Regions from separate parts of the Streptomyces sp. NPDC091289 genome, predicted to be linked through region 4. Evidence: riboswitches for the same ligand, from Rfam matches in the RefSeq annotation. Region 4 holds a riboswitch; each other region holds the start of a gene.
The links. Region 4 has a riboswitch for cobalamin ahead of ACIQPT_RS12145 (cobalamin biosynthesis protein). Riboswitches for the same ligand answer to the same signal wherever they lie in the genome.

Region 1: linked by a shared signal. The riboswitch ahead of ACIQPT_RS27190 (ABC transporter substrate-binding protein) and the one ahead of ACIQPT_RS12145 (cobalamin biosynthesis protein) in region 4 are both predicted to bind cobalamin.
Region 2: linked by a shared signal. The riboswitch ahead of ACIQPT_RS29995 (ribonucleoside-diphosphate reductase subunit alpha) and the one ahead of ACIQPT_RS12145 (cobalamin biosynthesis protein) in region 4 are both predicted to bind cobalamin.
Region 3: linked by a shared signal. The riboswitch ahead of ACIQPT_RS01180 (CbtB-domain containing protein) and the one ahead of ACIQPT_RS12145 (cobalamin biosynthesis protein) in region 4 are both predicted to bind cobalamin.

What each region holds. Positions count from the first base shown of each region.
Region 1 is NZ_JBIVUT010000021.1:160,851-168,629, forward strand. Features, by position in the region: gene ACIQPT_RS27175 (acyl-CoA dehydrogenase) at 1-1,439, shown strand, start outside; gene ACIQPT_RS27180 (acyl carrier protein) at 1,554-1,829, shown strand; gene ACIQPT_RS27185 (beta-ketoacyl-[acyl-carrier-protein] synthase family protein) at 1,826-3,049, shown strand; cobalamin riboswitch at 3,154-3,341, shown strand; gene ACIQPT_RS27190 (ABC transporter substrate-binding protein) at 3,403-4,449, shown strand; gene ACIQPT_RS27195 (FecCD family ABC transporter permease) at 4,467-5,510, shown strand; gene ACIQPT_RS27200 (ABC transporter ATP-binding protein) at 5,507-6,301, shown strand; gene ACIQPT_RS27205 (PRC and DUF2382 domain-containing protein) at 6,435-7,490, opposite strand.
Region 2 is NZ_JBIVUT010000026.1:22,709-30,487, forward strand. Features, by position in the region: gene ACIQPT_RS29975 (carbon starvation CstA family protein) at 1-172, shown strand, start outside; gene ACIQPT_RS29980 (YbdD/YjiX family protein) at 169-372, shown strand; gene ACIQPT_RS29985 (hypothetical protein) at 515-1,195, shown strand; gene ACIQPT_RS29990 (GNAT family N-acetyltransferase) at 1,195-1,704, shown strand; cobalamin riboswitch at 1,757-1,892, shown strand; gene ACIQPT_RS29995 (ribonucleoside-diphosphate reductase subunit alpha) at 2,029-4,452, shown strand; gene ACIQPT_RS30000 (ribonucleotide-diphosphate reductase subunit beta) at 4,452-5,468, shown strand; gene ACIQPT_RS30005 (hypothetical protein) at 5,580-6,233, shown strand; gene ACIQPT_RS30010 (hypothetical protein) at 6,291-6,500, opposite strand; gene ACIQPT_RS30015 (GlxA family transcriptional regulator) at 6,582-7,562, shown strand; gene ACIQPT_RS30020 (D-Ala-D-Ala carboxypeptidase family metallohydrolase) at 7,579-7,779, opposite strand, start outside.
Region 3 is NZ_JBIVUT010000001.1:288,379-296,157, forward strand. Features, by position in the region: gene ACIQPT_RS01165 (TetR/AcrR family transcriptional regulator) at 1-409, opposite strand, end outside; gene ACIQPT_RS01170 (SDR family oxidoreductase) at 442-1,194, opposite strand; gene ACIQPT_RS01175 (CbtA family protein) at 1,435-2,190, opposite strand; gene ACIQPT_RS01180 (CbtB-domain containing protein) at 2,251-2,466, opposite strand; adenosylcobalamin (AdoCbl) riboswitch at 2,512-2,606, opposite strand; gene ACIQPT_RS01185 (histidine phosphatase family protein) at 2,733-3,323, shown strand; gene ACIQPT_RS01190 (4'-phosphopantetheinyl transferase) at 3,327-4,073, opposite strand; gene ACIQPT_RS01195 (metallophosphoesterase family protein) at 4,070-5,050, opposite strand; gene ACIQPT_RS01200 (hypothetical protein) at 5,188-7,377, opposite strand; gene ACIQPT_RS01205 (glycosyltransferase family 2 protein) at 7,447-7,779, shown strand, end outside.
Region 4 is NZ_JBIVUT010000008.1:6,332-14,110, reverse strand. Features, by position in the region: gene ACIQPT_RS12170 (hypothetical protein) at 1-413, opposite strand, end outside; gene ACIQPT_RS12165 (alpha/beta hydrolase family protein) at 598-1,725, opposite strand; gene ACIQPT_RS12160 (class II aldolase/adducin family protein) at 1,907-2,566, opposite strand; gene ACIQPT_RS12155 (anion permease) at 2,844-4,109, shown strand; gene ACIQPT_RS12150 (hypothetical protein) at 4,122-4,352, shown strand; cobalamin riboswitch at 4,501-4,635, shown strand; gene ACIQPT_RS12145 (cobalamin biosynthesis protein) at 4,773-5,762, shown strand; gene ACIQPT_RS12140 (cobyric acid synthase) at 5,759-7,438, shown strand; gene ACIQPT_RS12135 (putative cobaltochelatase) at 7,435-7,779, shown strand, end outside.

The sequences.
Region 1 (7,779 bases), on a different contig from region 4:
CCGACCACGGCGTGTTCCTCTTCCTCGCCCCGCTCACCGACGCCCACCGCTCCCTGCCCGGCGTACGGGTGCGGCGGCTGCCCGCCCGGATGGGTTCCCCGGTCGACCACTGCCTGACCTCCTTCGACCGCTGCTTCGTCCCGCGCGACGCGCTGCTCGCCGGACAACAGGGACGGATCGGCGACGACGGCCGTTTCCGCAGTGAAATCCCCAACCGCAGACGGCGGTTCCTCACCTCCATCGGCCGGGTCACCCCCGGCAAGCTCTCCATGAGCGCCTGCGCGGTCGGCTCCGCCCGGGTCACCCTGGCCATCGCCGTCCGCTACGCCGGTCACCGGATGATCTCCGGATCGCGCGCCGCCCAACGGGTCCCGGTGTACGCGCACCGCACCCACCACGGGCCGCTCGCGGGGGCGATGGCCACCGTCTACGCGATGAGCCTGCTGCACCGCAGGGCCCTGGACCGCTGGGAGTCGGCCCCGGAGGCCGACCGGGAGGAGGCGGAGCGCCTGGTGGCCGTCGCCAAGGGGTGGATCACCTGGCAGGCGCGCGGCGTCATCGTCGAGTGCCGCGAACGGTGCGGCGCCCAGGGGCTCCTGGAGAACAACGGCATGACCGAGCTGTTCACCGGCATCGAGGGCGCGATCACCGCCGAGGGCGACAACCTCGCCGTGCACGCCAAGGCCGCCGCCGAGATGCTGTTCAGCGCCACCGTCCGGGAAGCGGCCGAGGACGACGGCCCCGGCGAGCTGGACGACCCCGCCTTCCTCGGCCGGCTGTTCGCGGCCGTGGAGGACCTCTGGTTCGCCCGCGCCCGCGAGCGGATGAGCGCCGCCCCGCCCGGCGACCCGCTCGGCCGCTGGAACGCCGCCTCCTCGGCCGCGCTGCGCGGCGTCGAGGCGTACGCCTACCGGCAGGCCGACGAGGCGTACGCCGAGGCCGGTGCCTCCCTCCCCGAGGGCGAGGCCCGTGCCCGGCTCACCGAGCTGCGCAGGCTCTTCGCGCTCCGGTGGATCGCCCGCAACAGCGGCGACCTGCTCGCCTCCGGACGGCTGACCGCCGATCAGGTCACCTTTCTGCCCGAGGCGGTGGAGGAGGCGGTCGCCGTCGTGGCCGCCCACACCCCCGCCCTGGTCGGGTCCTTCGCGCTCCCCGAGCGCCTGATGTCGGACTGGCCGATCGCCGGACCCGGTTACGCGGAGGTCTACGACGACCCCGAGGGGCCCTGGCACCGGGGCCGCAGGGCGGGAATCCGGGGCCGCGCGGCGGAGTTCCGGCAGCCCGTCTGCGGCAGCAGGAGGCGTCCGCTGCGCGAGAAGGTGGCCGCGCTCGGCACCCGCGGGGTCCTGCTGGCGTACTGGGGAACCACCTCGATCCTCTCCCGATGGTTCGAGAAGCCGCAGGTGAGCGCAGACGAATCGGTTCGCCCCAGGGCGTAACCGGAAGATCGTCATCCAGTTACTTCGGGCGGTGGGTTGCTGCGTTCACCTACCCGCCGTCGGGAAAACCCGAGCCGGCCACCTGCCGGTGAAACGCCGATGAGAGGAATCGCCATGAAGACCATCCACCCCAAGATCACCGAGGTGCTGACCGGAACGTTCAAGGTGCCCGCCGCCGAGATCCTGCCGGAGTCCACGATGGACAGCCTGGAGATGGACTCCCTCGCGGTCGCCGAGTTCGCCGTCATCATCAAGGAGACCCTGGGCGTCGACGCCGACTCGGAGAAGCTGTACAAGGACGCCACGCTGGCCGACATCTCCGCGTACATCGACGCGGCCGTCGGCAGCGCGGCGGCCGAGGCCACGGTGCCGGTGAGCAACACCCGATGAAGCGACCCGCCATCGCCGTCACCGGCCTGGGGATGATCACCCCGGTCGGCCACACCACCGACACCACCTGGGACGGAGTCCGCGCCGGGGAGTCGCCCGCCCGCACCGTCCCCGAACTGCGGGGCTGCGCCGTCGACTTCGCCTGCACGGTCGCCGGCATCGACCTCGACGACGCCGTCGGCGGCCGGACCGCGTTCCGGATGGGCCGGTACGTCAAGTTCGCCGTCCTGGCAGCCCGGGAGGCGGTCGCCGACGCCGGGCTCGACCCCGCGCACTGGGACAGCCCCCGGGTCGCCGTCGTGGTCGGCACCAGCAGCGGAGGATCCGCCGGACTCACCGAACAGGCCGTCGCCCTGGAGCGGCGCGGCCCCGAGGCCACCTCGCCCTCGGGCATCCTGCTGACCATCCCGAACATGCCCGCGGCCGAGATCGCCATCCGGATGAAGGCCACCGGACCCAGCCTCGCCCCGTGCACGGCCTGTTCGTCCGGGGTGACCGCGCTGTCGGTGGCCCGGGACATGCTGACGCTGGGCCACTGCGACATCGCCATCGCCGGGGCCACCGAGTCGATCGTGTTCCCGGTCGCCATGACCGGCTTCGCCCGCTCCGGCGCGGCAGCGCTGCGGGACGGCGACCCCGCCCGCCTCTGCCGGCCCTTCGCCGCCGACCGGGCCGGGATCGTCATGGGCGAGGGCGCGGCCATCATGGTCCTGGAGCGGGCCGAGGACGCCCGTGCCCGAGGAGCCTCGCCCCGGGCGCTGATCGCGGGCACCGGCGCCACCACCGACGCCCACCACCCCACCAGCCCCCACCCCTCCGGGGACATCGCACGGGCGGCCGTCGACGGCGCGCTGCGCGACGCGGGCTGGCACGCCGAGGACGTCGACCACGTCAACGCGCACGGGACGTCGACCCCCCTCAACGACGCCACCGAGGCAGCCCTCATCGCCCGGGCCTACCCGCACCGGCCGCCCGTCACCGCCCCCAAGGGCGTACTGGGCCACTGCATGGGGGCGGCCGGCGCCATCGAGGCGGGCCTGACGATCCTCACGCTCCAGCACGGGCTGGTCCCGCCGATCGCGAACCTGGACGCCCCCGAGCCCGGGTTCGACATCGACTGCGTCACCAAGGTCCCGCGCGAGGTGCCCGTACGGCGGGCCGTCAGCCACTCCTTCGGCTTCGGCGGCCACAACGCGGTGATCGCCCTCCAGGCTCCGTAGCCCGGGCGGAATCCGCCGGGCCGGTGCGGCCGGGACGATCCCGCGCCGCACCGGCCCCGCGCACAGTGACCCGCCGCACCGCGTCTGATCTGCGGGAAGGCGCGTGATAGCTTGCCGGGGCCAGTCGAACCCCAGCGACGGGGTCAGGGAATCCGGTGCGAATCCGGAACTGACGCGCAGCGGTGAGGGGGACGGGCGGGGCCACGGCCACTGGAGCACCCAGGTGCTCCGGGAAGGCGTCCCGCCCGGACGAACCCGAGTCCGAAGACCTGCTGGCATCCGCGCCCCGAACCGGGGCACGGGAACCGTACGACGGGCTCCGCGGCTGGGCCCAGAGACAACAGAGGTCCTTCGTGCTGTCCACGGCCACCCCCGCCCCGATACGTACCGCCGCCCTGCTCGCGGCGGGACTCCTCCTGCTGACCGCCTGCGGCGGCGACGGGAGCACCACGGCCGCCGAGGGCGGCAAGGCCGACGGGTTTCCGCTCACCCTCGAGAACTGCGGACGCACCGTCACGGTGAAGACCCCGCCCCAGCGGGCCGTCTCCGTCGACCAGGGCTCGACCGAGATCCTCCTCTCGCTCGGCCTCGCCGACCGGCTCGCGGGCACCGCCACCTGGAGCGACCCGGTGATGAAGGGCCTGGAGAAGGCCAACAAGGGCGTGGAGCGCATATCGGAGAACCGGCCCTCCTCGGAGAAGGTCCTCGACAAGGAGCCCGACTTCGTCTCCGCCTCCTTCGCCTCCACCCTCGCCAAGGGCGGCGTCGCCCCCCGCGAACAGTTCGAGAAGCTCGGCGTCCCCACGTACATCTCGCCCGCCGACTGCACCGGCAAGGACAACAGCGGCGGCGGCGACGGAGCCCGTACCGCGCCCCTCACGATGGACAGCGTCTACACCGAAGTCCGTGAGCTCTCCCAGGTGTTCGGCGTCCCCGAGCGCGGTGAGAAGCTGGTGAAGAAGCTCCGGGCACGGGTGGACAGGGCCACCGACGGCATCGACGCCTCGGACGCCTCCCTCCTCTACTGGTTCTCCGACTCCAAGGCCCCCTACCTCGCGGGCTGCTGCGGTGCCCCCGGCGTCATCACCAAGGAACTCGGCGCGAAGAACGTCTTCGACGACACCCACGACGAATGGCCCCAGATCAGCTGGGAGACCGTCGCCGACCGCAACCCCGACGTCCTGGTCATCGGCGACCTGAGCCGCACCATGCAGAGCGCCGAGAGCGCCGAGAAGAAGATCGAGTTCCTGGAGTCCAACCCGGTCACCAAGACCATGGACGCGGTCAGGAACCGCCGCTACGTGCTGCTCAGCGGCCAGGCCATGAACCCCACCATCCGGACCGTCGAGGGCCTGGAGCGCGTCGCGGCCGGACTGCGCGACTTCGGGCTCGCGGGGTGAGCGGAGGGAACCCGACGGTGCAGCGGTCCGCCGGTGAACGGCGGGTCGGCGGGCCGGTCCAGGCACTGCTCTGGGCCGGCGGCGTCCTGCTCCTGCTGCTCTCCGTCGCGGTCGCCGTGACCATCGGGCCCGCCCGGATCTCCGTGCCCGACGTCTGGTCCGCCGTCGCCGCGCACCTCGGGTTCGGCGCCAGTGACCTCAGCCCGATCCGCGACGGCATCATCTGGAACCTCCGCATGCCCCGCACCCTTCTCGCCGCCGTGTGCGGCGCGGGGCTCGCGGTGTGCGGCACGGTGATGCAGTCCCTGCTGCGCAACCCGCTCGCCGACCCCTTCGTCCTCGGCGTCTCCTCCGGAGCCTCGACCGGGGCGGTCGTGGTGGTCGTCCTCGGGGTCGGCGGGGGAGCGGTGTCGCTGTCGGCCGGGGCGTTCGTCGGGGCGCTGTGCTCGTTCGCCCTGGTGCTGCTGCTCAGCCACACCCTCGGCGGCTCCACCGACCGGGTCGTCCTCTCCGGCGTCGCCGCGATGCAGCTCTTCTCCGCCCTGACCTCCTTCGTCGTGATGACCTCCGCCGACGCCGAGCAGACCCGCGGGGTGCTGTTCTGGCTCCTCGGCTCGCTCAGCGGCGTCGGCTGGACCGAGGTCGCCCTCTGCTCCGCCGTCCTCGCCGGCTGCCTGGTGGTCTGCCTGGCCCACGCCCGTACGCTCGACGCCTTCGCCTTCGGGCAGGACGCCGCCGCCGCGCTCGGCGTGAACGTCGCCCGCACCCGGATCGTGCTGCTCTGCACCACCGCCCTGCTGACCGCAGCCCTGGTCAGCGCGGCCGGGGCGATCGGCTTCGTCGGCCTGGTCCTGCCGCACGCGGCCCGCGCCCTCACCGGCTCCGGACACCGCCGGCTCCTCCCGGTCACCGCGCTCGCCGGGGCGATCTTCCTGGTCTGGGTCGACACCCTCGCCCGGACCGCCCTCGACCCGCAGGAGGTGCCGGTCGGCGTCGTCACCGCGCTGATCGGCGTCCCCGCCTTCGTCCTCGTCCTGTACCGCACCCGGAGCACGTCATGACGCGCCACACCGTGAACGGTTCCGAGGGGCTGCGCGCCGACCGCGTCGGCCGGGAGGCGGGCGGGCGGCTCATCCTCGACGGTGTGGCCATCGCCCCGCCGCCCGGCTCCACCGTCGGACTCCTCGGCCCCAACGGCTCCGGCAAGTCCACCCTGCTGCGGATCCTCGCGGGCCTCCTCGCCCCGGACACCGGCGTCGTCACCCTGGACGGAGACCCCCTCGCCGGTCTCGGCCGCCGTACCGTCGCCCGCCGCATCGCCGTCGTCGACCAGCACGCGGTTACCCAGGTCGACCTCAGCGTCCTGGACGTCGTACGCCTCGGCCGCATCCCGCACCGGCGCGCCTGGTCCGCCCCGGACCGCACCGACGAGGACGCCGTCACCGAGGCGCTGCGGCGCACCGGGCTCACGGACCGCGCCGGGCAGTCCTGGCACACCCTGTCCGGCGGCGAACGCCAACGCGTCCAGATCGCCCGGGCCCTGGCCCAGCGGCCCCGCGAACTCCTCCTGGACGAACCGACGAACCACCTCGACATCCAGCACCAGCTGGACCTGCTCGCCCTGGTCGCCGAACTCCCCGTCACCAGCGTCGTCGCGCTGCACGACCTCAACCTCGCCGCGATGTTCTGCGACCGGATCACCGTGATGAAGGCCGGCCGGGTCGTCGCCGGAGGCACCCCGGCCGAGGTCATCACCGCGGACCTCATCGAGGACGTCTACGGGGTCCGGGCGGTCGTCACCCCGGACGGTCCCGACGGACGCCCCTCGGTACGGTTCCTGCCGCGCCGCTGAGCGCGCCCCCCCTCGGCACGCAGCTGAGAGGGGGCGAACCGCGCCGGACAGTCCGCCGGGCGGACTCCGTGTGCGAGCCCGCCCGGCGGCCGAGGACGTGGGAGCGGCCTGTCGGCCACCTGCGAGGTTCAGGTCAGCGGCGTCGCCCCTGGCCGAACTCGCCACCGGCGTCCTTGCCGGTGCCCATGTCCTTGCCGTCCGCGTAGTCGATCTTCTCCTTGCGGACCTCGGCGGAGACTTCCTTCTGCTCGGTGACCCGGTTGGTCTCCAGCCGGACCCGCTCCACCGGCACGGCCTCCTTGCGTACGGTGGCGCGCTCCGCGTGCAGCGTGACCTCGACGTCCTGCTCGCCGAAGTCCGTCGTCCCGGTGGTCTTCTCACCGGGCTGGAGCGGTTCGCGGACCACCCGTACCTCTTCGTGGGACACGGGCACGGTCCGGGTGACCTCCTCGGTCACCACGTACTTGTGCAGCCGCGCCGTGCCGCTCTCGTACTCCTCCTTGCCGACGTGCAGCTGCTCCTCGGAGCGGATCATCTCCTCCTTGCCGCTCATGTCGGCCGCCCGGGACGTGCCCGCTCCGGCGCCCGCCAGCGGGCGTGCCGTGGTGGAGGCGTCCGTGTCGCGGTGCCTGCCCGTACCGCTGCCTGCTCCTGCCATGCCCGCAGCTCCTGTCGTTCCCGCGCCGGCCATCCCGGCGCTCGTCCCGGCCGTGGTCGCCTTCCCGGTCGCCTTGGCCCCGGGGGCCGTTCCGGTCCCACCGGCCGCGCCCGCGGCGCCCGCGGCACCGGCCGCGCCCATCGCCCCGGTCCCGGCGGTGGTCGGCGCGTCCATGCCGGCCGACCGGTTGTCACCGAGGTTGCCGGACTTCTTGGTCAGGCCGTAGTGCCGGTACAGCTCCTCCTCCTCGGCCACGGAGAGGTGCGCGTCCGCGTCCACCCGGGGGGCGTCCTTGACGCTGTCCTTCGGATGGGCGACGTGCAGGTCGGAGCCCACTCGACGGGCTCCGGCGAGCGGGACGAAGCTCTCCTTCATGCCGAACAGGCCGGTCTTGACCGTGACCCAGTCGGGCTTGCCGGTGTCGTCGTCGACGTACACCCGGCCCACACTGCCGACCTTCTCGCCGTCGTTGTCGTACACGGTCAGACCGTCGAGTTCTCCGGAATCCGTGAAACCGTCAGCGGCTCCCATAACCGATTCCTCCTCTCGGGCACGCCCTGTGGTTGGCTCCACCGGAGGTGGCGCGTCCGGATTCCATCGCGCCTCACCCCCATGGCCGCTGCAACCGCCCGCCCGCCCCGATCGCGGCCCCCGGGGGCCCGGTGCGGGGCCCCGGCCCCGTGCGGCGGTGCCGGGCCGTCCTGGCAGGCGTTAGGCCAATCGGGTGAGGGTGCGGCTCCCGCGCCGGGCCCGCATATGATCGGCGGACCGTGGCGGCCGCACGACGGACCACCGCCGATCCGCCGAGCCACCAGGGGTG
Region 2 (7,779 bases), on a different contig from region 4:
CCGCGACCCGGAGAGCGTGAAGCTCCACGAGGCGCCGTACGTCGAGTCCAAGCTCGTCGCCCCGGCCTCGCTCATCGCGACCAAGGAGGAGAAGGCCGAACTGATCGCCGCCGGCGTCGGCCCCGAGGGCGGCGTCCGCAAGGAGGCCGCGGGAACGGGGAGCCCGTCATGACCGTCGCGGACGTACGGCGGGTGGCGGGACGGATCCGCTGGTACGTCCGTGAGCTGACCGGCGAGTCGGCGTACGACCGCTATGTGGCGCACGCGAGGACCCACGATCCGGACGCGCCGGTGATGACCCGCCGCGCCTTCGAACGCAGCCGTACGGACGCCCGCGAGGCGGATCCGCGCGAGGGCTTCCGCTGCTGCTGAGCGCCACCGGCCGGGCCGGGGCCGCCGCACCCCTTCCCGGGGCGCGGCGGCCCCTTCTCGTGCCTCGTACGGGCTCGTCCGCCGCCCGCCGCCGTTCGATTTCCCGGTGCGCGGAGCCTCCACCGTACGAAAGGATGTGCCCATGACATCGCGCTCCCGGCGGCCCCGGCTCCGGCCCGTACTCCTGACCATGACGCTGGCGTTGGCCCTGGCGGCGGCGACGGGCTGCGGCACCGAGCGGGCGCCCGGCTCGGAGGCGGCGGGGCGGAGCGGCTCGACCGCTCCGGCGCCCGACCGGGCGGAGCTGGAGGCGCGGGCACGGGCCGCGCAGACCCTCACGGAGCATGTGTGGGTGACCGAGGTCCCGGGGTACACGCTGGCCCACCAGTCGGTCGGGGTGATCGGCGACGACGGGTTCGGCAGCGTCTACACCACGCCCGAGGGCGGGCAGATCCGGCTGTCGGTGGAGCGCCGCCCGCCCGCCGTGGCCGACTGTACGGAGAATCCCGCGCCCGAGGGCGGCCAGGAGCCCCTGGTGACCTGCGAGCGGCAGGGCGAACAGTGGTACCGCGCCACGGAGTCGGGCCACGCGTACGCCCGGGAGCAGGCGGGACTCGTGGTCACGGTGAGCGGGACGCTCCGGGACGTGGACCGGGCGACGCTGCGGTCGGCCTCGCTGCTCGCCCACCGCGCCGACGACCACGAGCTGGACCGGGTGCTGCCGCCGGCCGGGGAGGCCTCCGGGCGGCAGCCGGTCGAGCGCGGCGACCTGCCGCCGGTGGGCGACGGCGCCCCGAACAACGACGTGGGAGCGAGTGGCTGATGGATCTGACGATCAGGGTGGCGGAGCCCGGCGAGTACGCCGTGCTCGGCGAGATCATCGCCGAGGCGTATCTCGGCGACGATCTGCTGGACGGCCCGCAGGACCCGTATCTGCTCAAACTGCGGGCGGTCCAACAGCGGGCGGCCGAGGCCGAGGTGCTGGTCGCACTCGACACGGACGGGACGGTGCTCGGGGGTGTGACATATGCCGCTCCCGGCACTCCGTGGCGCGACATCGCCGGTCCGGACGAGGCCGAATTCCGGATGCTGGCCGTGGCCCGCGCGGGGCGCGGCCGGGGCGTGGGAGAGGCCCTCGTGCGGGCGTGCGTCGAGCGCGCCCGGTCCACCGAAGGCGTCCGGGGACTGGTGCTGTCGACGCAGCCGGCCATGCTCTCGGCCCATAGGATCTACCGTCGGCTCGGCTTTGTGCGGACCCCCGAACGGGACTGGGAACCGGTGCCGGGCCTGCGCCTCATGACCTTCCGGCTGGAGCTGGGGGCGGTCTCCTGAGGGGCGTATTAAATCGTCGCGACACAACATGTGGGGGCCGCAGCATCTGGCGGCCCCCACATGTATGCTCGACCTCGCTGTCGTCGCAGGGGAATCCGGTGCGAATCCGGAACTGTCCCGCAACGGTGTGATCAGTGTGCTTTTGCACACCTGAAGTCCGAAGACCTGTCGACAGCGCGTCCGGCTCGACCGAACCGGACGCCAGACGTCCGGGCCTCGCGGATAGGCCGGTGGACGCCGTCAGCTGTGCTGCCCTGCCCGGGGTTTCGCGCTGCCCGGCTTCCCCGCCTTCCGCCGGCCCCCTGCCGAGCGAGGGAAAGCCCAGTGACCATCGCGCCCGCCGATCCGGTTTCAGCCACCGAATCCGCCGAGTCCGCAGCGTCCACCACGGCCGGTAAAGCCCCGAACGACGGACCCGGGACCGCCTTGCTGCGGACCCTGACCGACCTCACCGTCGATCTGCCCGACACCGACCCCGGCCGGGTCGCGGCCGCCGCGCTGCGCGGGCGCAACGCCCGTTCCGACGAGGCCGAGCTGCGCTCGCTGGCCACCGAGGCCGCCGCGGGGCTGATCTCCGAGGACCCGGCGTACTCCCGGCTCGCCGCCCGGCTGCTGACCCGCACGATCGCGGACGAGGCCGCGGGGCAGGGCGCGACGTCCTTCTCCGCCTCGGTCGCCGTCGGACACCGCGAGGGCCTGATCGCCGACCGCACCGCCGCGTTCGTGGAGCTGCACTCCACGGCGCTGGACGAGCTCGTCGAGCGGACGCTGGCGGACGGCGCCGACGACCGCTTCGGCTACTTCGGTCTCCGTACGCTGCACAGCCGTTACCTCCTGCGCCACCCGATCACCCGCCAGGTCATCGAGACCCCGCAGCACTTCATGCTGCGCGTGGCCGCCGGCCTCGCCGAGGACGAGTCGGTGCGGGCGCTGGACGAGGTCGCCGCGCTCTACGGGCTGATGAGCCGGCTGGACTACCTCCCCTCCTCCCCCACCCTCTTCAACTCCGGCACCCGGCACCCGCAGATGTCCTCCTGCTATCTGCTGGACTCGCCGAAGGACGAGCTGGACTCGATCTACGACCGCTACCACCAGGTGGCACGCCTCTCGAAGCACGCGGGCGGTATCGGCCTCTCCTACTCCCGCATCCGCGCCCGGGGTTCGCTGATCCGGGGCACCAACGGGCACTCCAACGGCATCGTGCCGTTCCTCAAGACGCTGGACGCCTCCGTCGCGGCGGTGAACCAGGGCGGCCGGCGCAAGGGCGCGGCCGCGGTCTACCTGGAGACCTGGCACGCGGACATCGAGGAGTTCCTGGAGCTCCGCGACAACACCGGTGAGGACCAGCGGCGTACGCACAACCTGAACCTGGCGCACTGGATCCCGGACGAGTTCATGCGCCGGGTCGACGCGGACACCGACTGGTCGCTGTTCTCGCCCGCCGAGGTGCCCGAGCTGGTGGACCTGTGGGGCGACGCGTTCGACGCCGCCTACCGCGCGGCCGAGGCCAAGGGCCTGGCCCGCAGGACGATTCCGGCGCGTGAGCTGTACGGCCGGATGATGCGGACCCTCGCGCAGACCGGTCAGGGCTGGATGACGTTCAAGGACGCCTCCAACCGGACCGCGAACCAGACGGCCGAGCCGGGCCGGGTCGTGCACTCCTCGAACCTGTGCACGGAGATCCTTGAGGTCACCGACGACGGCGAGACGGCCGTCTGCAACCTGGGCTCGGTCAACCTGGGCGCGTTCGTCGCGAACGGCTCGATCGACTGGGAGCGCCTGGACGCCACCGTCCGTACCGCCGTGACCTTCCTGGACCGGGTCGTCGACATCAACTTCTACCCGACCGAGCAGGCCGGGCGCTCCAACTCCCGCTGGCGACCGGTGGGCCTGGGTGCGATGGGCCTCCAGGACGTCTTCTTCCAGCTGCGTCTGCCCTTCGACTCGCCGCAGGCCCGCGCGCTCTCCACGAAGATCTCCGAGCGGATCATGCTCGCCGCGTACGAGGCGTCCTGCGACCTCGCGGAGCGCTCCGGTCCGCTGCCCGCCTGGTCCGAGACGCGTGCCGCGCGCGGTGTGCTGCACCCCGACCACTACGACACCGAGCTGAACTGGCCGGAGCGCTGGGACGCCCTGCGCGCCCGGGTCGCGAAGACCGGCATGCGCAACTCGCTGCTGCTGGCCATCGCGCCGACCGCCACGATCGCCTCGATCGCCGGGGTGTACGAGTGCATCGAGCCGCAGGTCTCCAACCTGTTCAAGCGCGAGACGCTCAGCGGTGAGTTCCTCCAGGTCAACGCCTACCTGGTGGACGAGCTGAAGAAGCTCGGCGTGTGGGACGCCCGCACCCGTGAGGCGCTGCGCGAGGCCAGCGGCTCCGTGCAGGGCTTCGCCTGGATCCCCGACGACGTGCGGGCGCTGTACCGCACCGCGTGGGAGATCCCGCAGCGCGGCCTGATCGACATGGCGGCGGCCCGTACGCCGTTCCTCGACCAGAGCCAGTCGCTCAACCTGTTCCTGGAGACGCCGACGATCGGCAAGCTCTCCTCGATGTACGCGTACGCCTGGAAGCAGGGGCTGAAGACGACGTACTACCTGCGTTCGCGCCCGGCGACCCGGATCGCCCGTGCCGCGTCCGGTCAGACGGCCGCCGCCGCCCCCATTCCCGTACAGCAGGCTTCGGCTCCCGACGCGGACGCCATCGCCTGCTCCCTCGAAAACCCCGAGTCCTGCGAGGCCTGCCAGTAATGAGCACCGACGACAACAAGAACCTGCTCGACCCGGGCTTCGAGCTGACCCTGCGCCCCATGCGCTACCCGGACTTCTACGAGCGCTACCGGGACGCGATCAAGAACACCTGGACCGTGGAGGAGGTCGACCTCCACTCGGACGTCTCCGACCTCGCCAAGCTGTCGCCGGGTGAGCAGCACATGATCGGCCGGCTGGTGGCGTTCTTCGCGACCGGTGACTCGATCGTCTCGAACAACCTCGTGCTGACGCTGTACAAGCACATCAACTCCCCCGAGGCGCGGCTGTATCTGTCGCGGCAGCTCTTCGAGGAGGCCGTGCACGTCCAGTTCTATCTGACGCTGCTGGACACCTATCTGCCCGACCCGGACGACCGGGCGGCGGCGTTCGACGCGGTCGAGGAGATCCCCTCGATCCGTGAGAAGGCGCAGTTCTGCTTCAAGTGGATGGACTCGGTCGAGAAGATCGACCAGCTGGAGACGAAGGCGGACCGCCGCCGCTTCCTGCTGAACCTGATCTGCTTCGCGGCGTGCATCGAGGGGCTGTTCTTCTACGGCGCGTTCGCGTACGTGTACTGGTTCCGCTCGCGGGGTCTGCTGCACGGTCTCGCCACGGGCACCAACTGGGTGTTCCGTGACGAGACGATGCACATGAACTTCGCGTTCGAGGTCGTGGACACCGTCCGCAAGGAGGAGCCGGAGCTCTTCGACGACGCGCTGGAGCAGCAGGTCACCGACATGCTGAAGGAAGCGGTCGAGGCGGAGCTGCAGTTCGGCCGCGACCTGTGCGGCGAGGGCCTGCCGGGCATGAACACCGAGTCGATGCGCCAGTACCTGGAGTGCGTCGCCGACCAGCGGCTCGCGCGCCTCGGCTTCCCGACGGTGTACGGCTCGGAGAACCCGTTCTCCTTCATGGAGCTCCAGGGTGTCCAGGAGCTGACGAACTTCTTCGAGCGCCGCCCGTCCGCCTATCAGGTGGCCGTGGAGGGCTCGGTCGGGTTCGACGACGACTTCTAGGCCTTGACCAGGTGGTCCCGGGCACCGGTCGGTGCCCGGGACCACGTCTGTTGCCTGGTCTGCACCCGGGGCTGAGAGGGATGGCGTGGGGCCTGTTGGGAGAATGCCCCCATGAGCAAGATCGTGAATTACAGCATGGCGAACCGCGGAGAGATCGCACGATTCCTTCCCGCGAAGGATCTGACCGCCGACAACCTGCAACTGCTGGACAGGATGCAGGCGGTGGCCCGAGCCCGCCAGGATGATCTGGACGCCCAAGGCGTGGACTGGGGACTGCCGGTGCAGGACGCCCTGGAGCAGCTGGCCTCCGGGCGTGCCGACTCCACCGCCGAATGGGCCGGAAGCGCCTACTACGCGGCTCTCCAGATCATCATCGACCACAACGGCAGCGACATATCCACGCTGGCGAGCTACCGCAGCCCCATCACCGTCTTCACCACTCTGGACGACGAGTTGAGCACGGCGGGCGTCGCAGCGGACCTGCTGCCCAGTCAGTACATCTTCAGCGGACCGCCGACCGAGATCGCGTTCCGCATTCCCCGGCCCGTGGAGGGGTCACCGGAGATCGGGTACTGGCCGATGCAGAAGGCCGGGCCCGCCATCAAGGCTTACCGTGAGGCGCTGGACCGGATCGACCCCGACCTCAGGTACGAACTGAAGGAGCTGATCGATGCCCTCGACGGCTGGTACTCCGAATGGGCTGACGGTGAAGGCTCCTTCTGGTGGGCCGAGGACACTTCGGTCTTCTTCTCCGTCGTCGGCTGAGCAGGATTCCCCTTCGGAGCGGCCGGGCAGAGCCGTGGTCGGACCGGCAGGGCTCCCCTAGACGTTCGCCCACCCCTTCGGGTAGGAGCGCCGCGTGACCTCATGAGGTCGCGCGGCTCTTTCCGTTTCTGTCAGCGCCACCTCCCCCCGTTCCGCCTCCCGCAGCTGGCGGTCGATACGGAGTTCGCGGGCGGCGCCGAGGACGACGGGCGCGAGGACGAGGGCGAAAAGTGCTGCTACGACCAGGTAGTTCAGGAATGTGTTCATGTCTCTACTCTGGACCGCCGGAGCGAAAATCATCAGTGGCAGGACTGCCATGGGACGTCAAATAGCTGCCACACTCGCTCCATGCTGACCAATGTCGCCGCCCTCCTCCTCGATGAGGTCCACCCCTTCGAACTCGGCGTCCTGTGCGAGGTGTTCGGCCTGGACCGCAGCGACGAGGGGCTGCCGGTGCACGATTTCGCGGTGGTCTCCGCCGAGGGACCCGTCCTGAACACCCACGCGGGCTTCACCATCACCACACCGCACGGCCTGGAGCGGCTGGAGGAGGCCGATCTCATCGCCGTGCCGGCGGGCAGCAACTTCATGGCGCGGGAGTATCCCGAGGAGCTCCTCGACGCGCTGCGCCGGGCCGTGGAGCGCGGCTCGCGGGTGCTGAGCGTCTGCTCGGGGGCGTACGTCCTCGGCGCGGCCGGGCTGCTGGACGGCCGCCGCTGCACCACCCACTGGCGGCACGCGGCGGAGCTGGCCCGGCGCTACCCGAAGGCGATCGTCGAGCCGGACGTGCTGTACGTGGACGAGGGCCCGGTGATCAGTTCGGCGGGCACCGCCGCCGGGATCGACGCCTGCCTGCACCTGATCCGGCAGGAGTACGGCCAGGAGGCGGCCAACACCCTCGCGCGGCGCATGGTGGTGCCGCCGCACCGGGACGGCGGGCAGGCGCAGTACATCAGCCGCCCGCTCCCCCGGAACGCCTGCGACACGGTCGGCTCGACGCTGGCGTGGATGGAACAGCACCTCGACCAGGAGATGAGCGTGGAGCAGCTGGCCGCGCTGGCGCACATGTCGCCGCGCACCTTCGCCCGGCGGTTCCAGCAGGAGACCGGGACCACGCCGTACCGCTGGCTGCTGCGGCAGCGGGTGCTGCTGGCCCAGCATCTGCTGGAGACCTCCGACCGGACGATCGACACGATCGCGGGGCAGACGGGCTTCGGTACGGCGGCGACGCTGCGACACCAGTTCGTGCGGTCACTGGGCACCACGCCGAACGCCTACCGCCGTACGTTCCGGGGCCCGGCGGCCACGGCCGTGCCCGACGTCGCCTGAGAGCGGCGCGGAAGGGTCAGACGCCGCAGCTGGGCGCCGACCAGAAGCGGCTGGGGCCCTGGTTGACGTGCACGTGGTCGTTGTGGCCGGCGTAGCCCGGGCCGAGGATCCCCCGGAAGCCGTGGTTGCGGGCCTGCTTGGCCAGCGTGCAGAGCGAGTGCGGGGAGACGCCGAGGTCGACCGCGTCACCGTACATATGACGGCTGTTGGAGGCTCC
Region 3 (7,779 bases), on a different contig from region 4:
GCGCGACGCGTATCCGGCCCTGGGCCGCGGCCCGTTCGAGGTCCCCCGTCAGGATCCGGTGGGACTCCAGCGCCGCGGCGGGCGGCGTGCGCATCGCCGGTGAGTTCATGAGGCGGTAGAGGTTGCGGTTGTCGAGGGCGAAGGCGACATGACTGTCCCACCCCCGACGCAGGTCCTCCACGGCGTCCGTCGTCTCGCCGCGGTCCCGCTTCGTCGCCAGGTACTGCTCGAAGCCGTGGTCGACGACGGCCGACAGCAGGCCTTCCTTGTCGCCGAAGTGGCGGTAGAGGGCCGGCGCGCCGACCTTCGCCGCGTCGCACACGGCGCGCGTGGAGATGTCGCCGTCGGGCGATTCCCTGACCAGGGCGGCGGCCACTTCCAGGATGCGTGTCCGGGTACTCGTACTCACCGGACGGACGCTATCAAGCGGCACGGCGGCGCTCAGACGATGCCGCCGTTGGCCCGCAGCACCTGGCCGTTGACCCAGCGGGCCGGGCCGGCGAGGAAGGAGACCACCTCGGCTATGTCCTGCGGGGTCCCCAGCCGCCCCAGCGGCGGCTGGGCGGCCATCCGCGCGATGGTCTCCTCGTCCTTGCCGTCCAGGAACAGTGCGGTGGCGGTCGGCCCGGGCGCCACGGCGTTGACGGTGATGTCCCGGCCGTGCAGCTCGCGGGCGAGGATCAGGGTCATCGCCTCGACGGCGCCCTTGGTCGCGGCGTACGCGGTGTAGCCGGGCAGGGACAGCGACAGCACCGAACTGGAGAAGTTGATGATGGCCCCGCCCGCGCGCAGCCGCCGGGCGGCCTGCTGGTCGACGACGAACGTGCCCCGGATGTTGGTGCGGTGCATCCGGTCGAGCGTGTCGAGTTCGAGCTCGGCCAGCGGCGCGAGCGCCATGACGCCCGCCGCGTGCACCACCACGTCGACGCCTCCGAACGCCGCCTCTGCGGCGTCGAAGAGCGCCGCGACGGCGACCTCGTCGGCCACGTCCGCCTGATGGGCGAGGGCCTCACCGCCCGCGGCGGTGATGGCGGCGACGGCGGCCTCCGCCTCGGTCCGGTTGCCCGCGTAGTTCACGACGACCGCGAACCCGTCGGCGGCGAGCCGCTCGGCGCTCTCGCGGCCGATGCCCCGGGATCCCCCGGTGACCACGGCCACCCGGCGCGGGGCGTCGGATGCGAACTGTTCGGTCATGGTCCGTTCGGTCATGGCAGTGCTCCTGGCGACTGGGGTCGCGGCGGTCCCGTGAAACCCGATGGGATCAACGCTAACACCATGACGTTAGCAGCGCTACCCCGAAGGCGTAACGCTGCTAATGAACATTGCTACCCCTACCCCTCCTTCGCCCTGCCCGCACACGACAGAACCCGCCGGGGCGTGTCCGGCGGGTTCTGTCGTGTGCCTCACGCACGCGCGTCCGTACGCACGGCCCGTTCAGTTCACCGCACTCGCGGTGCGGGGCGTCGCCGCAGGGACGGCGGGCGTCAGGAGCCGTTCGGTGAGGTAGCCGAAGACGATGCCGAAGACGCTCCACAACGTCGCCTGGACCGCGAGCGTCGAGAGCCGGAACTCCCACAGCAGGCCGGCCGGGAAGTCCTTGCCCACCTCGTCGAAGGAGGGCAGGAAGGCGTAGGCGAGACCGATCAGCAGAACGAAGCCGGCGACGGCCGCGATGGTCGCGTTCCAGTTGCCCAGGCGAGGAGCGAGCCGCCTGCCGATGATGACGGCGGCGACGGCCAGCAGCACGCTGAGGGCGACCATCAGGAAGAACAGGGCGGTGCGCTTGCCGATGGTGTCGGGGTTGCCGACGGCAGGCGGGTTCGCCGGGTACTTCAGGAACGGCACGACGTAGACCGTGAGCAGGGCGGCACCCGCGATCAGCGCCGCCGTGGCCCGGGGGCCGAAGTTCCCGATGCGGCCCAGCGCGTAGCAGAACACGAGGGCGGCGATTCCGCCCACGGCGACGCCGAAGACCAGGACGCCGGTGGCGAGTCCGCCGGTCGCCTGCATGGTGCGGCTGACCAGTTCCTCGCCGCCTCCGTGGTCATGGCTGTGGGCCTCTTCGAGGGCGATGGCCGCGTCCACCTGGGACTCACCGAGGAAGTAGGCGACGGCGAGCGCGAGCGCACCCGCGATCAGGCCCGCGAGCATGCCGCGCACGAGCAGAGCTCTGACAGATATGGAGTTCACGATGGTTTCCTGTTTTCTCTTGCTTCCCGTGTCCGCTGATTCCCTGGTTCCTCAGGTGCCTCAGTGGCAGGGGAAGCCGAGCAGGTGACGGCCGTCGTGAACCCACTCGTGGACGCCTTCGCCCGAGATGAGCGCGGTGGCGCCCTGTTCGGCGCCGACGAAGTAGAGCAGGACGAGCATGAGAATGCCGAAGAAGACCGCCCACGGGGCAATGGCCTTCGCCGAGATCGGAGCGATCGCGGATGTCCCGGTTGCGGGAACGGCGGACTGTGCCATCGCAGTACCTCCTGTGGGAACACGCGTCCCTGTCGTGGTGCCTCGGACGAAGGTGCCGGGTCTGACTTCCCCGCACGGATGCGGGTTCACAGTGGCGCGACCGTGCCGGATTCTCACCGGACTTCCGTCACACCCTCGTCATGGTCGACGTGACCATACCGCCTGTACGCAGGTGCCGCCATGGTCCAATCTGCGGGGCCGCCGAGCACGGATCCCTTGGGACGGCAGGCCTTTGGGGCCCATGGTGAAGGAGTGAGGGCAGGGACATGACAGTACGGGTGATGTTGATCTCACCGGCGATGAACGCGGCGCTCCGGGAGGCCCGCTTCGACGGCGACGCCCCCCTGGACCGGTCCGGCCGGGAGCGTGCGCGGGCAGCGGCCGGCGCGGTGCCGGCGGCCGGGCTCGTGCTGAGCGGCCCGTCCGAGCGGTGCCGTGAGACCACCGAAGCGCTCGGTCTGACGGCCCGGGCCGAACCGGCCCCGGCCGGCTGGGACCTGGCGCGCTGGGCCGGCCGCCGCCTCGACGAGGTGGCGGCCGCCGAGCCCGAGCGGGTGGCCGCCTGGCTCGGCGACCCCTCGGCGGCTCCGCACGGCGGCGAGTCGCTGTGCGACCTGGTCGGGAGGGTCGGCCGGTGGCTGGACTCCCTCGGTGGACCGGACGCACCCGGCACCGGTTTCCTGGCGGTGGCCGAGGCCGCCGTCGTCCGGGCGGCGGTCGTCCATGGTCTGCGGCTGCCGCCGGAGGCGTTCTGGCGGCTGGACGTCGCCCCGCTGACGCTGACCGAACTCAGCGGGCGGTCGGGCCGGTGGAACGTGGGACTGGGCCGCCCCCTGACCGCTCCCCCGGCCGACTGAACGTCACGGCACCTCGCTGTCCCGCCAGTCGGGCCGGATCAGCACGGCCGTGGCGACGATGCCGTCCTCGATCCGCCACAGCCCGTGCAGCGTCGTCGGCAGCGCCGGGTCGGTGAGCAGCAGACGTGCGGCGAAGGCACCGTCGGCGGCGGCACCGCCCCGAGGACCGTCACCGCCGCCCGGAAGACTACTGCCGTCCCGGCTGTCCTGACCGTCGATCCGATGGAACGTCAGGTCGGCCTCGGCGAAGTCGAGTTCGAGGCCGGTGACCGGATACCAGGCCTTGAAGACGCTCTCCTTGGCGCTGAACAGCACCCGGTCCCAGTGGATGTCGTCCGAGCCCTCCGGCGCGGGCGGACCGATCCGCTCGCGTTCGGCGGGCAGCGTCACCAACTCCCTTACGCCGGTGGGGAGCGGGGCGTGAGGTTCCGCGTCGATGCCCAGTGACAGCACCTCCTTGGCACGGGCCAGCGCCGCCGCCCGGTACCCGGCGCAGTGGGTCAGGCTGCCGACGATTCCCTCGGGCCACAGCGGTCTTCCCCGGTGGCCGTGGAGCACGGGCACCGGCGGCAGGCCGAGTCCGGCCATGGCGCGCCGGGCGCAGGCGCGGGCCGTCGCGAAGTCGTTCCTGCGTTTGGCCACGCTCTTGGCGACCAGCGCCTCCTCCTCCGGGAAGAGGTTTCCGTCCGGGACGGTCTCCGCGCGGGTGTCCGCGCAGGACACGTCGGCGGGCAGCAGCCGCTCGATCACGAGGTGCCTCCGGGGGTACGCCGCTGTGCGGTCGGTTCGGCGCCGGTCCGGGCCGGTGGGGCGGGTTCGCCCTCGTACGGGAGGATCTGCCGCAGCAGTCCGCGCGGGTGTCCCCGCTCCCGCCACTCCCTGGGGTAGCCGATGGAGACCTCCTCGAAGCGCACCCCGTCGTACCAGGTCGTACGGGGAATGTGGAGGTGTCCGTAGACGACGGCGGTGACGTTGAAGCGGCGGTGCCAGTCGGCGGTCAGTTCGGTGCCGCACCACTGGGCGAACTCCGGGTACCACATCACCGACGTGGGCTCCCGGACGAGCGGCCAGTGCCCGGCGAGGACGAGGGGTATCCCGGGGTCGTGCTCCGCGAGCCGGCGTTCGGTGGTGGCGACCCGGGCGCGGCACCAGTCGTCCCGGGTGGGATAGGGGTCCGGGTGGAGGAGGTATTCGTCGTTGCAGACGATGCCGGACTCGTGCGCGACGGCGAGCGACTCCTCCTTCGTGTGCGTTCCCGGGGCGCGGAAGGTGTAGTCGTACAGGAGGAAGAGCGGCGCGATGGCCACCGGGCCGTCCGGGCCCGGCCAGAGCGGGAAGGGGTCTTCCGGAGTCGTCACCCCGAGGTCCCGGCACAGCGCGACGAGGTGGTCGTAGCGGGCCTGGCCCCGCAGTTGGACCGGGTCCTTGTTCACGGTCCACAGCTCGTGGTTGCCGGGGGTCCAGATCACGTGGGCGAAGCGTTCCGCGAGCAGTGCGAGCGCCCACCGGATGTCCTCGGGCTGCTCCGCCACGTCGCCCGCGACGATCAGCCAGTCCGCGTCGGACGCCGGGTGCAGGGACTCCACGAGGGGCCGGTTGTCGGTCACCGCCGCGTGCAGGTCGCTCACGGCCAGCAGACGGCCCGCGCCCTGCTGTCGGTGCCCGTCGCCGGGGGCGGGAACGGCGGCGGGAGCACCGTGCGGTGCGGGGTCGCTCGGAGGGGTCATGGGCGCTGATTCCCGATCTGTCGGCAGTGGTCCGGCTCCGTCCGCACGGTGGGAGCCGCTGGGAACGTAGCCTCTCACGCTCGGCTCGCGGTTCCTCAGGGGTTTCGGACGGTGGGCACGTCGGCCGGTACCTGCCATCAGCGGGCGTCCGCCCGGCGGGAGTTGAGTTCGTTGACCGCGCCGAGCGCGTCGCCGACCGTCGTGTAGTCGACGGCGATGAAGGTGACCGGGCTGCCGCGCTCCGCCTCGCAGGCCCGGGTCCTCTCCAGGACCCAGTCGCGGGCGTTGACGCGGCCGGCGTCCAGGCGGCTGCCGCCCGCGTTCGTGATGAAGTGGTTGAGGAGGAAGAGCCGCTTCCCGGTGCCGCCCCGGTGCGGCCCGCAGGTCATCTCGGAGGGGCTCCGGAAGGCGAACGGGGTCTCCATCCCGTACCGGTAGAAGTTGCGGTACCAGGGCGCGGGGCCGTCGGCCTTCTCGGCGAACACCACGAGCCGTCGGCCGCTGTCGATCATCTCCTCCAGGGTGGGCCACGGGGCGTCCGGGTCCGCCGAGGGGGTGTGCAGGAGGTCGTCCAGGCCGGCGGCGCGGAACGCCTCCTCGGTGTCCTCGGGGCTGATGTCGTCCTGGACGATGAGCGTGACGATCTCGGTGGGGTGGGCGCGCAGCCAGTCGCCGATGTCCTCCAGGGCCGGGACCAGTTCGATGGCCCCGGCGCGGCAGACTCCGTGGCAGAGCCACAGGCCCTCGCGCGGCGGGTTGACCTTGTCGATGGCGCCGGAGATCAGGCGGCGCTGCTCGGGGGTGAACTCGGGGGAGTCGAGGCGCTCGGCGATGTCCTGCGGACTTTCCCAGCGGTACGTGTCGAGCTGGAGGGCCCGGACGCCCGTGTTGAGCTGGGTGGTGATGTCGGGGTCCTGGAGGGGGCCGATGAACCGGTCGGCGGTGGTGGACATGGCGTTGTGCGAGGTGAGGTAGGCGGCTTCGTCGTAGCGCAGTTCGCACAGGCGGCTGCTGCCCAGGCACTGGCGGGGTGCGGACGGGCCGAACACGGGCGGCACGAGCAGGACGCCGGCCAGTGCGGCGCAGGCCACGCCCGCCGCCGTCGTCCGTACCGCCGTCGGGGTCGGGGTCGGCATCCGGCCCGGGCGCACCAGCAGCGCCCAGCCGACGCCCGTGAGGAGTACGCCGCCGAGGAGAGCCGTGAGGGCGGCGCTCAGCCCGGTGGCCACCGCCTGGTCCACGGCGTTGCGCTGGAGGTCGTCGACGAGCGCGGTGACGCTCGGGGCCCAGGAGGACGGGATGGCGAGCAGACGTCCCCCGGTGATCAGCCGGGCCAGGAGCACGGCGGCGGCGGTCAGCACTCCCGCGCAGGCCAGTGCCTGCCCCAGCCGCATCAGCCGGCGGGCCGGGGCGGCGGGGCCGGTGAACCAGAGCGTCACGAGAGCGGCCAGGGCCAGGGTGACGGCGAGGACCTGGAGCAGGGTCAGCAGCCGGACGTAGTCGCGGGCCTCTTCCAGGGCGGTGAGGTCGTTCCCGGCGGCGGTCAGGGTGTCGGTCAGATCCCACGTACCGTCCTGGAGGGTGGTACGGAGGCCGGCCACCGCGCTCCGTGAGCCGTCGGAGAGCGCAGCGGCCGCGGTGGCCGCCAGCGCGGTCGACACGTCCCCCTCCCCCAGGGCCACCTCGATCTCGGGGCGCAGCGCCGCCCGTTCCCGGTCCGGTACGGCCGTGAGGAGGGCGTCGGCGGCGCGGTCCGCCTGGTCCTCGGTGAGCGGCAGCGCGGGCAGCTCGGGGGCCCGGCCCTCCTTCAGGGCGTCGAGCGCGGTGGCGAGGTCGGCGGTGAACCGTTCGAAGTCGGGCCGGTCGCCGCCCTGGACGTTGGCCACGAGGTCACCGAAGTAGACCTGTGCGAGGTCGGCGAGGTTCTCCAGCACCGGGGCCAGGTCGACGGTCAGCCGGAGCTCGTCGCGGTCGCCGCGCAGATAGCCGGTCACCGCCTCGATCTGCTGGTCGGTCAGGGCCCGGACCGTGGCGGGCGGCAGCACGACCTTGATGTTCGACGTCACCAGCGCCTCGGGCACGGGCAGGCGCGCGAGCAGGTCGCGGGTGACGGGCGAGATCTCCGGGTCGACGAGCACCTCGCTGTAGAGGCGGTCGTAGGCCGACTCCTCGTCCAGCACCGCCTGGTAGAAGCCGGGTGAGGCGACCGTGGACCGGACGGTCGCGGTCAGGGCGACCGTGCTCACGCACAGGACGGCCAGCACGAAGGCGAGCACCGGCACGAGACGGCGGGGCCGGAGCGGGTTCGTGGTCGGTTCGGCACTCACCCGCCCAGCCTATGCGGAATATCAGCTTTTATGCATGAATGATGAGATTCAGGAGCTGAGGAGCCCGCTGTGCACTCCGTCCACCTGGCCGTGCTGATGACGAGTCACGACCGCCGCGCGCGGACGCTGTCCGCGCTGCGCGCCCTGGAGGAGCAGCGCGGGCTCCCCGCCGGGACGACGCTGGGCGTGCATCTCGTGGACACCGGCAGCACCGACGGTACGCCGGAGGCGGTCCGGCTGCGGCATCCGGCGGTGGAGGTGATGTCGGTGGGCGCGGACGTCCCCCGCAACCAGGCGCTGCGCATCGCGAGCCGCAACAGCCGCAGCGGCGGCGGGGGCGGCGGCGCGCTCGGGGTGACACCGGGCGGACCGAGCCATCCGTGGACGCATCAGCTGTGGCTC
Region 4 (7,779 bases):
TCGACGGCTTCGGCGACCGCGCCCGCCTCGATGCCCTCGGGCGCGGCGTGGACGAGCGACCAGGCGTCGAAGAGCGCCACCCAGCCGCGCAGCACGGCGGAGTCGTCCCGGTCCCAGGCGCGCAGCCGCCAGCCGGGGCGGGCGGTGTCGCCGTGCAGCTCGATGAGTCCGGCCAGCCGGGCCCGGTCCCAGCCCGCGCGGACCTGCGCCGGGGAGAGCTCCAGAGCGGTGGCCGCCCGTTCGAGGGCGTGGGCCGCGAGCGGGGCGGTGGTGCCCGGCCCCGGGGTGCCGGCGGCCCAGTGGGCGATGCGTACGGCGTCGGCGAGCACCGCCCTGGCCTGGCGCGCCAGTTCCGTGCGGGGCGGGGTGCCCTCGGGGGGCCGGGGAGCCGGCCTGGTGCGCCGGGTGGTCACGGCCTTGCGGGCGGTGGCAAGGGGTCGCGGGCGGACAAGTCGCAGCCTGGAGTCGCGCGGAGTACGGGACGTCACGGGAGCAGTCTTGCCCCTGACGGCCCGAAAGCCCAAACGGAAGGCGTTTCACCGGTACGTGAAAGGTTCCCCCGGTGCGACGGCAAGGGGGAGAGTTCACCCCATCGGCTCACATCAGGGGCGTGAGGAAGCGTCGCAGGGTCTCTTCGTAGCGGGCCGGGTCGGCGTTCCACATCGACGCATGCGGAGCCTGCGGTACGGCGTGGAGGCTGACCAGATCCGCGCGGCGGGCGGCGAGCTCACGGGAGGCCGCCCAGGGGGCGATCGTGTCGTCCGGGCCATGCAGGATCAGGGTCGGGGTGCGCAGGGAGGCCGGTGCGGAGGTCTCCAGCACCGGGGCGGTGCTCATCCCGGTGCGGCCCTGGGCGGCCCGGACGGCGAGCGGCAGCAGGGCGGCCGGGACGCCGCGGGCGGCGGCCAGGGCGCGCAGGGTGACCGGCCAGTCCAGTACCGGGGAGTCGAGGACGAGGCCGCTGATGCGGTCGCGGAGCGGGGACTCGACCGCGGCGTACAGGGCCGCGGTGGCGCCGGTGGACCAGCCGTGGAGGATCACGTTCCGCGCGCCGTGGCGCAGGGCGTGGCGGAGGGCGGCGTCGAGGTCGCGCCACTCGGAGGCGCCGAAGTGGCCGAGGCCGTCGGCGGGGCGCGGGGCTCCGGGGTCGCCCCGGAGGGCGAGGTCGAGCACGGGGAAGCGCTGTCGGTGCAGGAACCCCATCAGGTTCATGGGGTGGGCCCGGGTGGTGCCGAGGCCGTGCACGGTGATGACCCAGGTGTCGCGCGCGCCGGGGACGTACCAGGCGGGCAGGGTTCCCAGCTCGCCGGGGATCTCGACCTCCTGGTGGTCCAGGCCGAGGTCGCTGCCCGGGTCGCCGCCGTACAGCGCGGGGGTGAGCCGCACCTTCGCGCCGGGTTCGAGGATGCCCTGGCCGACGCTCTCCAGCCTCCGGACGACGGTGTCGGCGGCCTGGGAGGCCCCGTCGACGACGGGTCCGACGACCGCGTGGACCCCGGGTCCGGCCAGTCCGTAGGTGCCGGGCCGGAGCGCCGAGAAGGAGCGGGTCAGGGTGACCCGCCCGGACGCCGCGGCGTGCACGGTGAGTCGGCGGTCGGCGGGGAGGGGACGTCCGGGCGCCGCCTTGAGGGCGACGTCGCTGGCGTACCGGCCGGCCGCGACCGCTGCCGCACCGACGCCGAGGATCGTGGTGACGGCCGTTGCCGTCGCGGTTACCGGGCGCACCGCTTCAGTGTCGTGGGGCGGGAGGCGGGCTGCCAGCGGACGGGGGCCGTCCGAGCAGGAGCCGGGCTGTCGGCGGACGGGGGCCGTCCGGGCGGGCGCGGCCTCCGTCGGCCACAGGCGCGGGGGGGGCTCGGGGAGCTCAGGAGGGCTCGGGGGGCTTGGGGGGGCTCGGGGGCGCCTGTCAGCCGGGCTGGCCGTACCCCTTGAGCGCTTCGGTCACCTCGGCCAGCTGGGCCGCGTCGAGCAGGGCCGGGGTGCGGCCGGGCACGGAGCTCGCGGTGAGCCAGAGGCGGCACAGCCACTCCAGTTGGGCGGTGCGCTCGTAGGCCTGGTCGAGGGTGTCGCCGTAGGTGACGGTGCCGTGGTTGGCGAGCAGGCAGCCGGTGCGGTCGCGCAGGGCCCCGAGCATGGCGTCGGCCAGTTCCGGGGTGCCGTAGCGGGCGTAGGCGGCGGTGCGGACCGGGCCGCCGAGGATGGCGGCCGCGTAGTGGACCAGCGGCACCTCGGTGACGAGGGTGGAGACGGCGGTGGCGTGCACGGCGTGGGTGTGGACCACGGCGGCGGCGTCGGTGGCACGGTAGACCGCCAGGTGGAGGGGGAGTTCGCTGGTCGGCCCGAGGTTCCCGAGGACCTGGCGTCCTTCCAGGTCGACGCCGACCGCGTCCTGGGGTCCGAGCCGGTCGTAGGGCACCCCGCTGGGCGTCACCAGGACCAGGTCGCCGACGCGGGCCGACACATTGCCCGAGGTGCCGACGACCAGGCCGTCCGCCGCGCTGCGGCGGGCCGTCGCGACGACGTTCCGCCAGGTCTCTCGGACAGATTCCGGGTGCTGCTCGCTCATGGGGCGAGCGTAGGCGCGAACGCGCGCAACCGGAACGTCACATGGGGAGTGACGGGGATCTCTTCCGGGCTCCGAACGACCGCTCAAAATGTTCGCCAACGGGCGGCAAAGGGCAGTCCACGCCGCGCCCCACGGGCATCCCGCAACCACTCCCGCACACAAGCGGAAGCGACCCACTCCGCTTGGGGTCACCACAGCGCCCTGCCCAGTTCATCTTCCGTTCACTCAGGTTGCCTACGGTCCACGAGCCACTGACGTCGAACGATTGCCTGGGTAAATGGAACACATCACGCTGCTGCTTGCGATTGTGGTCGTGACAGCTCTCGTGTTCGATTTCACGAACGGTTTCCACGACACCGCCAACGCGATGGCTACCACCATCTCGACCGGCGCCCTGAAGCCCAAGACAGCGGTGGCGATGTCCGCCGTTCTCAACCTGATCGGCGCGTTCCTGTCGGTGGAGGTCGCCAAGACGATCTCCGGCGGGATTGTCAACGAGGACGGCCTCAGAACCGAGGTCATCTTCGCGGCGCTCGTCGGCGCCATCCTGTGGAATCTCCTGACCTGGCTGGTCGGCCTGCCCTCCAGCTCCTCCCACGCCCTGTTCGGCGGTCTGATCGGCGCCGCGGTCATGTCGGCCGGCTGGTCCTCGATCAACGGCGGCACCGTCGTCACCAAGGTGCTGCTCCCGGCGATCGCCGCCCCGCTGGTGGCCGGCCTCGCCGCGATGCTGGCCACGCGGCTGACGTACCGGATCAACCGGAACGTCACCGACCCGAACCAGCTGAAGTCGACGGCCAAGGGCTACCGGGCCGGACAGATCGCCTCCGCCGGTCTCGTCTCGCTCGCCCACGGCACCAACGACGCCCAGAAGACGATGGGCATCATCACCCTGGCCCTGGTCACCGGCGGCGTCCTCGCCCCCGGCTCCAACCCGCCGCTGTGGGTCATCGTCTCCGCCGGTGTGGCCATCGCGCTCGGCACCTACCTCGGCGGCTGGCGCATCATCCGCACCATGGGCAGCGGCCTGACCGAGCTCAAGCCGCCGCAGGGCTTCGCCGCCCAGACCAGTGCGGCGACCGTCATCCTGGCCTCCTCGCACCTCGGCTTCTCGCTCTCCACCACGCAGTCCTGCTCCGGGGCCGTGATGGGCGCGGGCCTCGGCCGCAAGGGCGGCGTGGTCCGCTGGTCCACCGCCACCCGGATGTTCATCGCCTGGGGTCTGACGCTGCCGGCCGCGGGTCTGGTCGGCGCGGGCGCCGAGTTCCTGACCAAGCAGGGCACCTGGGGCATCACCGTCACCGCGATCCTGCTCGTCGGCGGCTCCTTCGCGATCTGGCTGGCCTCGCGCCGCCAGCCGGTCGACCACACCAACGTCAACGACACGGCCACCGGCGACGACGAGCCCCAGGGCGTCGTCACCACCGCCATCGCCGCGGTCCAGCCGCCGCCCGTCGGCGGCCCGACCTCCGACCTCATGACCACCATCCCGGCCCCGGCCACGGCGCCCGACGACCCGGCCCGGCCGCCGGCCACGGTGTAAGGACAGATCCGCATGAAAATCGACTGGGCAGCTCTCGCCTCCGTCTTCGGTGTCAGCCTTGTGGTCACCGTCGCGCTGGTCGGCCTCTTCACCCTGGGCATCGTCGCCCTCTCCAAGCAGTCGGCCACGGCCGGAAGCAGCGCCGCCGGCGGATCGGTCGCGCTGGCGCGCACCGGCGCGTACGCCTGCTTCGCGCTGTGCGTGGCGGCGGTCTCGTACGGGATCTATCTGATCGTCGCCTGACCCCGTTCCACCGCACTTCCTCGGGCCGGACACACCTCGTGTGTCCGGCCCGATGTGCGTCTGCGCACACTGGAGCTCCGCAGGTCAACAGCAAGTTGACTGCCGTTCTCGCAGCGTGGTGGACTGCCGGAGCCATTTACGGCGACAGAAGAGGAAGCCGGTGAGAATCCGGCGCGGTCCCGCCACTGTCACCGGGGAGCACTCCCCCACACCGGATGTCACGGCCCTCTCAACGAGGGCTGGAAGGCCGGGGGAACTGCGGATCCGGGAAGCCAGGAGACTCTTGTCGCCGGTCACGTCGAACCAGGGCGCGGACCCTGAGTGAGGACATAAGCCATGCCCGGCCGCCGTGCGCCGCATCCTGTGCCTCGTCCCGTACCTCTTCGTGCCGGAACGCCTCTGCCCACGGCGGCCTGAGCCGTGCGTGCCGACCGCGTCTTCGCGTACGGCGCCACGGCCGGGCTGATCGCCGACGCCCTGCTCGGTGACCCCCGGCGCGGCCACCCCGTCGCCGGTTTCGGCCGCGCCGCCGCGCGGGTGGAGTCCCTGCTGTGGCGTGACGACCGGGGCCGGGGCGCGCTGCACACCCTCGTCTGCGCCGGCGGCGCCGTGGGGGCGGCCGCGCTGGCCGCCCGCGCCGTACGGGACCGCCCCGCGCTCGCCGTCGCGCTGACCGCCGCCACCGCCTGGTCCGTCGTCGGGGGTACGTCGCTGGGCCGGGAGGCCCGTGCCATCGGCGGCGCGCTGGCCGCCGGGGACCTGGAGGTGGCCCGGGAGCGGCTGCCGCATCTGTGCGGGCGCGATCCGCACTCCCTGGACGGGCCGCAGATCGCCCGCGCCGTGGTGGAGTCGGTCGCGGAGAACACCTCGGACGCCGTCGTCGGCGCGCTCGTGTGGGGGGCGATCGGCGGGGTGCCGGGGCTCGTCGGGTTCCGGGCCGTGAACACGCTCGACGCGATGGTCGGTCACAAGTCGCCCCGCCACCGCCGTTACGGCTGGGCCTCGGCCCGCCTGGACGACCTCGCGGGGTGGCCCGGGGCCCGGCTGACGGCCGCGCTGGCCGTCGCGGGCGGCGGGCGGCCGTCGGACGCCGTACGCGCCTGGAAGGCCGACGCGGGACGCCACCCGAGCCCGAACGCCGGGCCGGTGGAGGCCGCGTTCGCGGGGGCGCTCGGCGTACGGCTGGGCGGGACGCTGGCGTACGCGGGGCGCGTCGAACACCGGCCGGTCCTGAACGGCGAGTCCGGGCGGGAGGTGCGGGGCGCGGACATCGAACGCGCGGTACGGCTGTCGCGCCGGGTGAGCACGCTGGCCCTTGGGGTGTGCGTGGCGGGGCGGCTGGTCGCGGGGCACGTGCTCGCGGGACGGTCGTCAGCAGGACAGACAGGGCAGAAGCGGGGACGGGCATGAGCGGTGGACTGCTGGTCGCGGGAACCACATCGGACGCGGGCAAGAGCGTCGTCACGGCGGGCATCTGCCGGTGGCTGGTGCGCCGGGGCGTGAAGGTCGCGCCGTTCAAGGCGCAGAACATGTCCCTGAACTCCTTCGTGACCCGGGAGGGCGCGGAGATCGGGCGCGCCCAGGCGATGCAGGCGCAGGCCGCCCGGGTGGAGCCGACGGCCCTGATGAACCCGGTCCTGCTGAAGCCCGGCAGCGACCGGTCCAGCCAGGTCGTCCTGATGGGCAAGCCGGTGGGCGAGATGAGCGCCCGGGGCTACCACGGCGGGCGGCAGGAGGCGTTGCTCGGGACGGTCACGGACTGCCTGGAGCAGCTGCGGGCGAGCTATGACGCGGTGATCTGCGAGGGGGCCGGGTCGCCCGCCGAGATCAACCTGCGGCGCACCGACATCGTGAACATGGGGATCGCGCGGGCCGCGAAATTCCCTGTGCTGGTGGTCGGGGACATCGACCGGGGCGGGGTCTTCGCCTCGTTCTTCGGCACGACGGCGCTGCTGAGCGCGGAGGACCAGGCGCTGGTCGCGGGCTATCTGGTGAACAAGTTCCGGGGCGACGTCTCGCTGCTGGAGCCGGGCCTGGACATGCTGTACGGGCTGACCGGGCGGCGGACGTACGGAGTGCTGCCGTTCACCCACGGGCTCGGCATCGACGAGGAGGACGGCCTGCGGGTGTCGATGCGGGGCGCGGTACGGGAGTCGGTCGTGGCGCCGCCCCACGGGGAGGACGTGCTGCGGGTCGCGGTCTGCGCGGTGCCGTTGATGTCCAACTTCACGGATGTGGACGCGCTGGCCGCCGAACCGGGCGTCGTCGTGCGATTCGTGGACCGGGCCGACGAGCTGGCCGACGCGGACCTGGTGATCGTGCCCGGGACGCGCGGCACGGTGAAGGCGCTGGCCTGGCTGCGCGAACGGGGCCTCGCGGACGCGCTGGTACGGCGGGCGGCGGAGGGCCGGCCGGTGCTCGGCATCTGCGGCGGGTTCCAGGTGCTCGGCGAGCGGATCGAGGACGAGGTGGAGTCGCGGGCGGGTCTGGTCGACGGGCTGGGGCTGCTGCCGGTGCGGATTCGCTTCGACCGGGCCAAGACGCTGGCGCGGCCGGTCGGTTCGGCGCTGGGCGAGCCGGTGGAGGGGTACGAGATCCACCACGGGGTGGCCGATGTGCGGGGCGGGGAACCGTTCCTGGACGGGTGCCGGGTGGGGGCGGTGTGGGGGACGCACTGGCACGGGTCGCTGGAGAGCGATGCGTTCCGGCGGCGGTTCCTGGTGGAGGTGGCCCGGGCCGCGGGGCGGCGGTTCGTTCCCGCGCCGGACACGAGTTTCGGGGTGTTGCGGGAGGAGCAGCTGGATCGGCTGGGGGATCTGGTGGAGGAGCATGCGGATACGGATGCGTTGTGGCGGTTGATCGAGGGGGGTGCGCCTGCGGGGTTGCCGTTTGTGCCGCCGGGGGCGCCGCCGTTGGGTGCGGGTGGGCCGGAGAGCCGGGGCGCTGCCCCGGACCCCGCTCCTCAATCGCCGGAGGGGCTTGATTTTGCCGGGTCCGCTGAGTCAAAGAGCCAGGGGCCTGATGTGGCCGGGTCCGCCGGGCTCGGGCAGGACGTTGAACAGCATGTCGACCAGGAGGCCTTGTGAGTACGCCGTATCCCTTCACCGCGATCGTCGGGCAGGACGATCTGCGGCTCGGGCTGTTGCTGAACGCGGTCAGTCCGGCCGTCGGCGGGGTGCTCGTGCGGGGCGAGAAGGGGACCGCCAAGTCCACCGCCGTCCGCGCGCTGGCCGCCCTCATGCCCGAGGTCTCCGTCGTGCCGGGGTGCCGGTTCTCCTGTGATCCGGGCTCCCCCGATCCGGCGTGTCCCGATGGGCCGCACGCGGAGGCGGCCGGTGTGTCGCGGGCCGCGCGGACCGTGGAGCTGCCCGTCGGCGCGTCCGAGGACCGGCTCGTGGGGGCGCTGGACATCGAGCGGGCGCTCTCG